DNA from 2 places in the Weissella sp. ESL1139 genome. Region 1 is predicted to be linked to the other one. Evidence: a T-box and tRNA genes for the amino acid it is inferred to sense, from the RefSeq annotation. Region 1 holds a T-box; the other holds one or more tRNA genes.
The links. The T-box of region 1 lies ahead of ACSYSF_RS06260 (valine--tRNA ligase). A T-box ahead of a tRNA ligase gene usually reads a tRNA of that ligase, here a tRNA-Val.

Region 1 (5,954 bases):
GTGACCATTGAAGCGGAGCTGGTTTCTTTTGCTCAAAAAGAAGAGCTTACGCTAACAATTGAACAACCAGCACCAGTTATTACGGCTGTTATCTCAACACAGAATGGACAGCGTTTATTAGAAGGTCAAGTTAATCAAACAGATGTTTCAGTATCAGTTCACTTTATTGGTGATGAACATATGATTTCTTTGCCGGTTGATGACAATTTAGAATTTGAATTGGTATTACCAGATGAAATTGTGCCAAATCAAATTGAAGTGCATGCCACTAATAATCGCACGGGTAAGACCGGTCGCACCGTTGTTGGGTTAGGTGTAACCTCAAAAACCTTAACAATGCCAGCATTAACTGATGAAATGATTGCTGAGTATATGCAGACAGAAGCTGTTAAACAACAAGCTGAAGTAGAAAAGAAAAAGGCTGAACAAGAAAAACAAAAGGTTGCGGCTACAAAGAAAAAGGCTGAGCTAGAAAAGCAGCAGGCTGAAGCAAAGAAGCAAGCTGAGGCAAAAAAGCAACAAGCTGAAGAAGAGAAGAAGCAACAAGCTGAAGCAGAAAGCCACCCAGCAGACGAGGCACCTGATGAAACATTATCAGTAATTCAAGAAACTACAGAGACACCGGTAATTGACGAGGCGTCAGAGGCAGAAAGATCGACTGAAAATACTGCAGCATTAGATGATGACAGTGAAGCATCTTATGAAACAGAATCAGCTGTTTCAGCGGCAACAGCAGCGTCTGAATCAGAGCCCGCTACTTCATCAGAAGCTGTCACGCCTGAAGCCAAGTCAGAAAAAGCAGTTGATGCATTACCAGATACGCGTACCAAACGTCGTAAGCGTGGTGGTATTCGTGGCTTCTTTGCCCGGTTATTTGGTCGCAATAAATAATGTTACAAAATGTATGCAAAATTTAACAAAGCGTTAGCGTTTATTAATCTAAATGTGACATGGTGATTAAAAAAGAAAAACTTTCTATGGTAGAATATTATGGTTTAAGGAATAGAAAGGTAAATCATAATGCACAAACGACAAGTTACAATGATCATAGGAATTATGGTAGTTGCAGCAGTAGTTGCTGTTTTCGCAATTGTCTTTAATAGTTCGTCTCATCCAACAGAGGAGGCAGCAACTGTTAACACATCATCAGAAAGTATCAAAACTGAAGGGCATCATAACAGTTCAAGTACTAAGAAGGCTAAAAAAGTCACTGTGAAAAAGACATCAGCTACAACTAATAGGGCTGATAAACAGTTAGATATAGCTAGTTTACTGAAAGATCAGATTGATGCACCAAAGGTAGCGTCAATTAAACAAGATGCTAAAACCATTCAAGTTGTCTTTAAGGATGATAATACAAAGACATTAGATGAATTTATGGCTGCTTATGCTAGGGCAAGTGTTACTATTTTGAAGGCTGCCAAGGAGCAAGGGATGACTGCTGTTGCGACAGCTCGACAAGTAGAACTTGAAGATGGTACTGAGTACGCGCTTGCTGCTAAGTGGCAAAATAATCAAATTGCAATGAGTGATAAGTTAGCTGATGATGCATCTATTAAAGATGTCTTATTAAGCTCAGATCACTATGCAATTGGTGGTGCTGCTTGGGATGCGTTAACGCAAAAACAAAAAAATGATTATAAGAATAAACAACAGGGTGGTCAAAACGCCACGCCTGATGATGACTTTAATCAATGGGTGAAAACGGGTATTGTAAAAAATAAATAAATTAAAAAATAAAACACGAGTCAGCAGGGACTTAAAATGCATCCTTGTTGACTCGTGCTTTTTTAATGGAATAACATGCCATATACAGATAGATACATCAATGTCGCACCACCCAGTACAAACAAATGCCAGTAAACATGATTTAGTGGTAGTTTTGGCATCAGGTATAACAAAGCACCAACAGTGTAAGTAATACCACCAGCTAGTAGTAAGTAAAATGATGACGTTGATAATGTATGATGGAGAGCCGGCATTGCGGCAACAATAAACCATCCCATGAAAACGTAGATAATGACGGAAACCCATGGCCAGCGTCCGACAAAAAAGGTATCATAGACAAGACCGAGAATTGTACATAAAAGAATCGTTAACCAAATTGGCCAACCAACTTCCGGTTTTAAAAAGAGCCATGTATATGGGGTATAGCTACCTAGAATGACTAAGTAAATGCCGGAGTGGTCTAAAAATTGAAAGACTTTGCCTGCTTTGGTAAAGATTAGCGCGTGAAATAAAGTTGATGCAAGTAAAAAGCTGATAATTGAAGCGACATAAATAGATAAGGCGACAATTGTAAAAGCAGAAAATCCATGGCGGATACTATTAATTAGTAGGATAGTTGCACCTGCAATTGCAGCAACCACGCCAAGACCATGCGTAACGGCATTTAAAGTTTCATATGTAATGAGATAACGACGATTTTTAGTAGTTAAAGTCGGCATAGGCACCTCCGTATTGGTGGCTAAAATTTTTTATTTAATAGATTATGTTTATAATAACCAATTAATCTAGTTTTGTAAACTATATGTAGTGGTTAATAAAACAAAGGAGAAGGAATTATGGTAGCAACGTTAATAAAGGGAATGATGATTGGCTTTGCGTTTGTAGCCCCAATTGGTATGCAAAATTTGTATGTCTTTAATAATGCGTTAACCAATTCATTTAAACGATCACTAGTCTACGTTTTATTTGTGTGGATTGCTGATTCTTTATTTTCTCTATCCGCCTTTTTTGGCATGGGCGCAATTATCAATTCGGCTAGTTGGCTAAGGTTGATTGTAATGTTAGTTGGTGGTGCCTTGGTTGTTTGGATTGGTTGGGGAATTTTACGTGGTGCAAATAATGTCCAGTTAAATACTAAAGCTAATAATTTACCAGCTACAAAAGCCTTTGTTTCGGCCTTTGTTGTTTCTTGGGCAAATCCACAAGCATTAATTGATGGTAGTTTATTATTAGGGGCTTTAAGAGGTACTTTAGCGTCAAATCAAATTTGGCCATTTATTATTGGTGTCGTGATGGCAACGTTTATTTGGTTTAATACAATTACCATTGTGATGAATATACTGAAAGAGCGGTTGCCTAGAAAAGTTCTTATCTGGGTTAATATTATATCTGGATTGATTGTGCTCATTTATGGTGCTTATTTATTGATACACGCAATTATTGAATTGATTTAAGCAATAATCAATCTTGATTTTTATGCCCTAACATTGTAAAATTACGTTCATAGCAATGCATTAGAGAGTACAAGTATGTGTTATGGACAGCGACAAAATCATTTTGGTGTAAGATTTTGATAACCTCACTTGGAAGGTAGCTAATGGGCTTTATCGATGAATATTGAGTAATTGATAACGTGATGACGCGTTAAGTCATAATGAGATAGAGAATGAAACTCTAATTTCAGGTGGTACCGCGATGATTTCGCCCTGATCATGCAATGATGCATGGTCGGGGCTTTTTTAATGGGCCCAAATGAGTTTAGAGCAGAAAAAATAAGGAGTTAAGGTTATGCGAGAAATTGATATGCCCGGTAAGTACAACCCATCTGCTGTTGAAGCAGGTCGTTACGATAAGTGGGTACAAGAGAAACGTTTTAAGCCATCAGGTAATAAAAAGGCACGTCCTTATTCAATTGTTATTCCACCTCCAAATGTTACTGGAAAGTTGCATTTGGGTCATGCTTGGGACACAACGTTACAAGATATGATTATTCGCCAAAAGCGTATGCAAGGGTTTGATACGTTATGGTTACCAGGTATGGATCATGCTGGTATTGCAACACAAGCTAAAGTTGAGCAACGTTTAGCCAAAGATGGCATTTCACGTTATGATTTAGGTCGTGAAAAGTTTGTTGATCAAGTTTGGGATTGGAAAAATGAATATGCAGCAACGATTAAGTCACAGTGGGGTAAGCTAGGTCTTTCATTAGATTACGATCGTGAGCGCTTTACTTTGGATGATGGCTTGTCAGAAGCTGTCCGCAAGGTATTCGTAACTTTGTATGAAAAAGGTTTGATTTACCGTGGTGAGTACATTATCAACTGGGATCCAAAAGCCCGGACTGCTTTGTCTGATATTGAAGTTATCCACCAAGATGATGAAGGGGCCTTTTATCACGTGCAATATCCATTCGTAGATCCTGATACGACTTATGAAGGTAAGCACTATATTGAAATTGCGACAACACGTCCCGAAACTATGTTTGGGGATGTTGCTGTTGCTGTGCACCCATCAGATGAGCGTTATAAGGCTTTGGTGGGTCAAAAGGTTTTGGTACCATTGGTTAACCGTGAAGTGCCAATTGTTGCTGATGAATACGTTGATCCAGAGTTTGGTTCTGGAATGGTTAAAATTACGCCAGCTCATGATCCTAATGACTTTGGTGTTGGTAATCGTCATAATTTGGAACGTATTAACACCATGAATGAAGATGCTTCAATGAATGAACGTGCTGGTAAGTATGCTGGTATGGATCGCTTTGATGCACGCAAAGCAATGGTTGCTGATTTGGAAGCTGGTGGCTGGATGCTATCAGTTGAACCAATTGTGCACGCTGTGGGTCATTCAGAACGAACAGGTGTTCAGGTTGAATCACGTCTTTCAACGCAATGGTTTGTTAAGATGAAGCCTTTGGCTGAGCAAGCTTTAGCAATGCAAAAGTCAGATGACCGGGTTGATTTCTATCCACCACGTTTTGAAGGTACCTTTACGCGTTGGATGGATGATATTCATGACTGGGTTATTTCACGTCAATTGTGGTGGGGACATCAAATCCCAGCTTGGTATCATAAAGAAACTGGTGAAATGTACGTTGGTATGGAAGCTCCAGAAGATATTGAAAACTGGGAGCAAGATTCAGATGTACTTGATACTTGGTTCTCATCAGCTTTGTGGCCATTTTCAACAATGGGTTGGCCAGATGTTGATGCAGAAGACTTTAAGCGTTACTTCCCAACTGATACGTTAGTTACAGGATATGACATTATTTTCTTCTGGGTTGCTCGTATGATGTTCCAATCAAAGGAGTTTACTGGTCGTCGTCCATTTAAGAATGTGTTGATTCACGGTTTGATTCGTGATGAGCAAGGTCGCAAGATGTCAAAGTCATTGGGTAATGGTATTGACCCGATGGATGTCATTGAGCAATATGGTGCTGATGCATTGCGCTGGTTCTTAGCTACTGGTTCAACACCAGGTCAAGACGTGCGTTTCTCATATACTAAGATGGATTCAGCTTGGAACTTTATTAATAAGATTTGGAATGCATCACGTTATGTACTAATGAATCTTGCTGATGATACCAAGGCTGAGTTGCCAGCAGATCGTAGCAAGTTCTCGCTAGCTGATAAGTGGATTTTGTCACGTTTGAACAAGACAATTGCTTCAGTGACAAAGAACTTCGATAAGTTTGAGTTCGGTGAAGCTGGCCGTACATTGTATAACTTTATTTGGAACGATTTTGCTGATTGGTATATTGAAATGACAAAGGAAACTTTGAATGGGGATGACCAAGCAGCTCAAAAGACAGTACAAGCTATCTTAGCTTACGTATTGGATAATACATTGCGTTTACTACACCCAATCATGCCATTTGTGACTGAAGCTATTTGGCAAGAAATGCCACATGAAGGTGAAACGATTGTTACGGCGGCTTATCCAGTTGTTCATGACGAATTAAATGATGAAGCTGCTGAAGTTGATTTCAATAGTTTGATTGATCTAATTAAGGCTGTTCGTACTATCCGTACTGATGCAAATGCACCAATGTCAACAGCAATCGATGTTTTGATTAAGACAGACGATGAGAATTTGCAACGTATTTTCAAAGAAAATGCTGACTACATCAACCGCTTTGTTAAGCCTAAGGATTTGCAAATCGCGGCTGATATCGATGCCCCTGACTTGGCAATGACACAACTTATTACTGGTGCCGAAATTTATGTACC
Region 2 (5,954 bases), 250 kb from region 1:
CGAGTTACGATACCATGCGAGGTTAAGGTGGAAAGACCGGAGCCGTAGCGAAAGCGAGTCTGAAATGGGCGCTTAAGTATGTTGTTGTAGACCCGAAACCAGGTGACCTACCCATGTCCAGGGTGAAGGTGTGGTAAAACGCACTGGAGGCCCGAACCCGTACATGTTGAAAAATGTTGGGATGAGGTGTGGGTAGCGGTGAAATTCCAATCGAACTTGGAGATAGCTGGTTCTCTCCGAAATAGCTTTAGGGCTAGCCTCGGAAGATAGCGTGTTGGAGGTAGAGCACTGTTTTGATGCGGGGCCCATCTCGGGTTACTAAATTAAGATAAACTCCGAATGCCAATCACGTATGTCCTGGAGTCAGACAGTGAGTGATAAGATCCATTGTCGAAAGGGGAACAGCCCAGATCGTCAGTTAAGGTCCCTAAGTGTGTGTTAAGTGGAAAAGGATGTGAAGTTGCATAGACAACTAGGATGTTGGCTCAGAAGCAGCCACCATTTAAAGAGTGCGTAATAGCTCACTAGTCGAGTGATTCTGCGCCGAAAATGTACCGGGGCTAAACACACCACCGAAACTACGGGTGCCACGTAAGTGGCGCGATAGGAGAGCGTTCTAACGGCAGTGAAGTCAGACCGTGAGGACTGGTGGAGCGCTTAGAAGTGAGAATGCCGGTATGAGTAGCGAAAGACAGGTGAGAATCCTGTCCACCGTATGACTAAGGTTTCCTGGGGAAGGCTCGTCCTCCCAGGGTTAGTCGGGACCTAAGGCGAGGCCGAAAGGCGTAGTCGATGGCTAATAGGTTGAGATTCCTGTACCAGGTGAACATGTTTGAACAATGGAGGGACGCAGAAGGCTAACAGATCCCAGCGATTGGAAATGCTGGGTCAAGCAATAAGTCTTGAGGTGAGTTAAATGCTTGCTTCTTATAGGACAAGTTGTGATGAGGACCGAAATAAAGTAGGGAAGTCTGTGATGTCACGCTGCCGAGAAAAGCTTCTAGTTAGTGTTTACCTGCCCGTACCGCAAACCGACACAGGTAGTCGAGGAGAGCATCCTAAGGTGAGCGAGTGAACTCTCGTTAAGGAACTCGGCAAAATGACCCCGTAACTTCGGGAGAAGGGGTGCTCAGCGCAAGCTGAGCCGCAGTGAATAGGCCCAGGCGACTGTTTATCAAAAACACAGGTTTCTGCAAAATCGTAAGATGACGTATAGGGGCTGACGCCTGCCCGGTGCTGGAAGGTTAAAAGGAGTGCTTAGCTTCGGCGAAGGTACGAATTGAAGCCCCAGTAAACGGCGGCCGTAACTATAACGGTCCTAAGGTAGCGAAATTCCTTGTCGGGTAAGTTCCGACCCGCACGAAAGGCGTAACGATCTGGGCGCTGTCTCAACGAGAGACTCGGTGAAATTTAAAGACCCGTGAAGATGCGGGTTACCCGCGACAGGACGGAAAGACCCCATGGAGCTTTACTGTAGCTTGATATTGAGTGTTTGTGCAGCTTGTACAGCATAGGTAGGAGCCGTAGAAATCGGGACGCTAGTTTCGATGGAGGCACACGTGGGATACTACCCTCGTTGTATGAACACTCTAACTCACACCACTAAGCGTGGTGGAAGACAGTGTCTGGCAGGCAGTTTGACTGGGGCGGTCGCCTCCCAAAGAGTAACGGAGGCGCCCAAAGGTTCCCTCAGAATGGTTGGAAATCATTCGCAGAGTGTAAAGGCACAAGGGAGCTTGACTGTGAGACTTACCAGTCGAGCAGGTACGAAAGTAGGGCTTAGTGATCCGGTGGTTCCGCATGGAAGGGCCATCGCTCAACGGACAAAAGCTACCCTGGGGATAACAGGCTTATCTCCCCCAAGAGTCCACATCGACGGGGAGGTTTGGCACCTCGATGTCGGCTCATCGCATCCTGGGGCTGTAGTCGGTCCCAAGGGTTGGGCTGTTCGCCCATTAAAGCGGTACGCGAGCTGGGTTCAGAACGTCGTGAGACAGTTCGGTCCCTATCCGTCGCGGGCGTAGGAAATTTGAGAGGAGCTGCCCTTAGTACGAGAGGACCGGGGTGGACGTACCACTGGTGTATCAGTTGTTCCGCCAGGAGCATCGCTGAGTAGCTATGTACGGATGAGGTAAACGCTGAAAGCATCTAAGTGTGAAACTCGCCTCGAGATGAGATTTCCCATTCAGTAATGAAGTAAGACCCCTTATAGATGATAAGGTAGATAGGCTAGAAGTGGTAGTACGGTGACGTATGGAGCGGACTAGTACTAATGGTTCGAGGACTTAACCAAGTAGCAAGTGGTGTAAGGCAAGAAAATTTAATTATGATTCAGTTTTGAGAGAACTAAGTTCACTCAATAAATACGTGTCGTGATGATGGCACTGAGGTCACACCTGTTCCCATACCGAACACAGCAGTTAAGCTCAGTAGCGCCAAAAGTAGTTGGAGGATCGCCTCCTGCGAGGATAGGACGTCGCGATGCAACATGGACGTTTAGCTCAGCTGGGAGAGCACCTGCCTTACAAGCAGGGGGTCACAGGTTCGATCCCTGTAACGTCCATTTAGAGATGTTTTAAATCAAATTGTAAAATGAAGAGGTTGCCTTATTAGGTGGCCTCTTTCCTTTACACTGATATTTAAAATTTGAACAGTACGAATCTACTGTTTCTGATATAATGGATACTAGTTTACTTATGATAATAGTGCTTATCAATTTTAAACTAATAAACGAAAGGATATATGATATGTCGGATTATCCGGTGAAGTATGAATTACTTCATGTCGAAAAACATACTGGTGCACGGTTGGGTAAAATTACGACTCCTCATGGAGAAGTAATGACACCAATGTTTATGCCTGTTGGTACACAAGCAACCGTTAAAGGTGTATCACCACGTGAATTAAAAGAGATTAACTCACAATTTATCTTGTCAAATACATATCATTTGTGGTTAAGACCTGGTGATGAATTAATTGCACAGGCAGGTGGTCTTCATAAATTTATGAATTGGGACGGACCTATCTTAACTGACTCTGGTGGTTTTCAGGTATGGTCATTATCGGATCATAACAGCATTACTGAAGAGGGTGTTACCTTTAGAAACCACCTAAATGGTGATAAGATGTTTTTGTCACCAGAAGTGGCTATGCGTATTCAGAACAATCTGGGTTCAGATGTTATGATGCAACTAGATGAAGCAATTCCATATTTTGAAACATATGATTATGTGAAGAAATCTGTTGAACGCACATCTCGTTGGGCCGATCGTGCACAACGTGCGCACAAGCGACCAGATGATCAAGCATTATTTGGAATAGTTCAGGGTGCTGGTTTTCATGAATTGAGAAAGCAGTCTGCTCAAGACTTAGTTTCTCTAGATTTGCCTGGTTATGCCATTGGTGGTTTATCAGTTGGTGAGTCTAAAAAAGAAATGAATCGTGTGTTAGATTTCACTGTACCGTTTTTACCAGAAAATAAACCACGTTATTTAATGGGGGTTGCAGCGCCAGATTCTTTGATTGATGCTTCGATTCGAGGTATTGATATGTTCGATTGTGTGTTACCAACACGTATCGGTCGTAAAGGAACGCTACTGACATCGAATGGTCGTGTGGTTATTAAGAATGCAAAATATAAGGATGATTTTTCTTTGATTGATTCAGAAACTGAAGATTATGGGTCACAGCATTTCACAAAAGCTTATCTCCATCACTTATTTAAGACTAATGAACTGTATGGACAAACAATTGCGTCAGTACACAATTTACGTTACTTATTAAAGTTAATGGAAGATATGCGGCAAGCAATCGCAGAAGATCGTTTATTAGAGTTCCGTGAAGAAACACTAAGTAAGTATGGCTATTTTAAACCAAATGCCCGCTTATTCTAGTCAGACTATGTATTATATTTAAGGAGTAAAATTTATTATGAATGCAAATATTTTAATTTTAATTGTTTTTATCGCTGCAATGTACTTTATTATGATTCGTCCACAACAAAAGGCACAAAAGAAGCGCCAAGCAATGATTAACAACGTACAACCTGGTGCAGATATTGTGACAATTGGTGGATTACACGGTAAAGTTTCTTCAGTGAACAAAGAAGCTCGTACATTTGAGTTGGATGCTGAAGGAATTATTTTGGTATTTGAGTTATCTGCTATTCGCCAAGTTGTTAAAGAAAGTGCTAACACTGCAGCACCTGTAACAACTGAGGATGCACCTAAAGAAGAAGAGCCAAAGCAAGAAGCAATTGAAGAAAATACATCAGACAATGATGAAAAATAATGTCATTAATGATATGAATTAGAGACTTTAGGAAGTAAACTAGTGTTAGATAGTTTGCTTCCTAAAGTTTTTTTAAATAAAAATTTAGATTGATAAGTTAAAAAAGTGAGGTACCCAATGACAGATTTATTGGAAATGCCAATACATTTAAATACTAATCGGCGAATTTTACATATTGATATGGATGCATTTTATGCGCAAATAGAAATGCGCGATAACCCAACTTATCGCACAGTGCCACTAATCTTAGCACGAGATCCACGTCAAACAGGTGGTCGTGGTGTTGTCGCGACTGCAAATTATGTAGCTCGAAAATTAGGCATACATTCTGCAATGAGTGCTGCTGAAGCGTTGAAATTAGCTCCTGAAGGGGTTTTTGTGACACCAAATTTCCAAAAGTATCGAGCTGTTTCGCATCAATTACATCAGATTTTTAAACGTTATACGAAGAAGATTGAACCGATTGCTTTTGATGAGGCGTATTTGGATATTACCGAAATGAGTACGAATCATCAAAAGTCGGTCGCTTTGGCACATGAAATACAACAAGTGATTTATGAAGAACTAAGTCTGACAAGTTCAGTAGGGGTATCGTTTAATAAATTTTTGGCTAAATTAGCCTCTGAGCATAATAAACCCAGTGGTTTTACAGTCGTAAATGAAAATGATATTAGAGCATTTTTAGATGTACTACCAATTGAAGATATTCGAGGTGTTGGTAAAAAAACGGCTGAACATATGCGCGAATTAGGCATAAATACTGGTCAAGACTTGTATAATACATCACAGAGTGATTTAGCAAATCTCTTTGGTAAAAGTGGTTATATTTTTTATGAACGTATTCGTGGTATTGACGATCGACCGGTTGTCTGGCAAAGAGAGCGAAAGTCGTTAGGGAAAGAGCGTACCTATGGACCGTTTTTAGATAACGAACAGGCTGTTTTAGATGAATTAAAAGATTTATCACAGCAATTGACTGATACATTAGTGAAGACCAGTCTTCATGGCAAAACTTTAGTCTTAAAATTGCGAGATAATGATTTTAAAACGGAAACGAGACGTGAGACTAATGTTGATTTTTTTGCTAATGATGCTCATGAAATTTATGAAGTCGCACAAAATATTTTTGAAGAACTTGGCGGTTATCAAAAACCAATTCGTTTATTGGGTTTAACAATGACTAATTTGGCCACATTATCATTTGAGAACATCGTATTAGACATATATCAGTAGCAAGATATGCAATTTTTCTGATATACTTACATATATTGCCGTTTCATATTTATCATTAATACTAATGTGAAATTAATACAAACTTTTAAAAAGAATAGAGATTTATATATGACAGCGCAAACTGCAATTTTAGCGCAAATAAAAGCTGCGCAAACCATTATTATCCACCGTCACCAACGTCCTGACCCAGATGCATTTGGCTCACAATTTGGATTAGCAGAATTAATTAAAACATCATTTCCTGAAAAAGAAGTTCATGTTGTCGGTAAGCCGGTTCCAAGTATGAACTGGATGGGCAAAATGGATAAAATACCAGACAGTCTATACGACGATGCGTTAGTTATTGTGACTGATACAGCTAACTCACCACGTGTTGATGATCGTCGTTTTGATTATGGTAAAGTATTGGTGAAAATTGATCACCACCCAAA

Region 2: it encodes a tRNA-Val, which carries the amino acid that the T-box ahead of ACSYSF_RS06260 (valine--tRNA ligase) is inferred to sense. The anticodon was not compared.

The regions. Positions count from the first base shown of each region.
Region 1 is NZ_CP196375.1:1,272,223-1,278,176, reverse strand. It holds gene ACSYSF_RS06280 (hypothetical protein) at 1-891, shown strand, start outside; gene ACSYSF_RS06275 (hypothetical protein) at 1,021-1,728, shown strand; gene trhA (PAQR family membrane homeostasis protein TrhA) at 1,791-2,447, opposite strand; gene ACSYSF_RS06265 (LysE/ArgO family amino acid transporter) at 2,565-3,182, shown strand; T-box leader at 3,229-3,440, shown strand; gene ACSYSF_RS06260 (valine--tRNA ligase) at 3,517-5,954, shown strand, end outside.
Region 2 is NZ_CP196375.1:1,026,547-1,032,500, reverse strand. It holds rRNA gene ACSYSF_RS04990 (23S ribosomal RNA) at 1-2,293, shown strand, start outside; rRNA gene rrf (5S ribosomal RNA) at 2,369-2,485, shown strand; tRNA gene ACSYSF_RS04980 (tRNA-Val) at 2,491-2,563, shown strand; gene tgt (tRNA guanosine(34) transglycosylase Tgt) at 2,748-3,893, shown strand; gene yajC (preprotein translocase subunit YajC) at 3,931-4,290, shown strand; gene dinB (DNA polymerase IV) at 4,408-5,523, shown strand; gene ACSYSF_RS04960 (DHH family phosphoesterase) at 5,632-5,954, shown strand, end outside.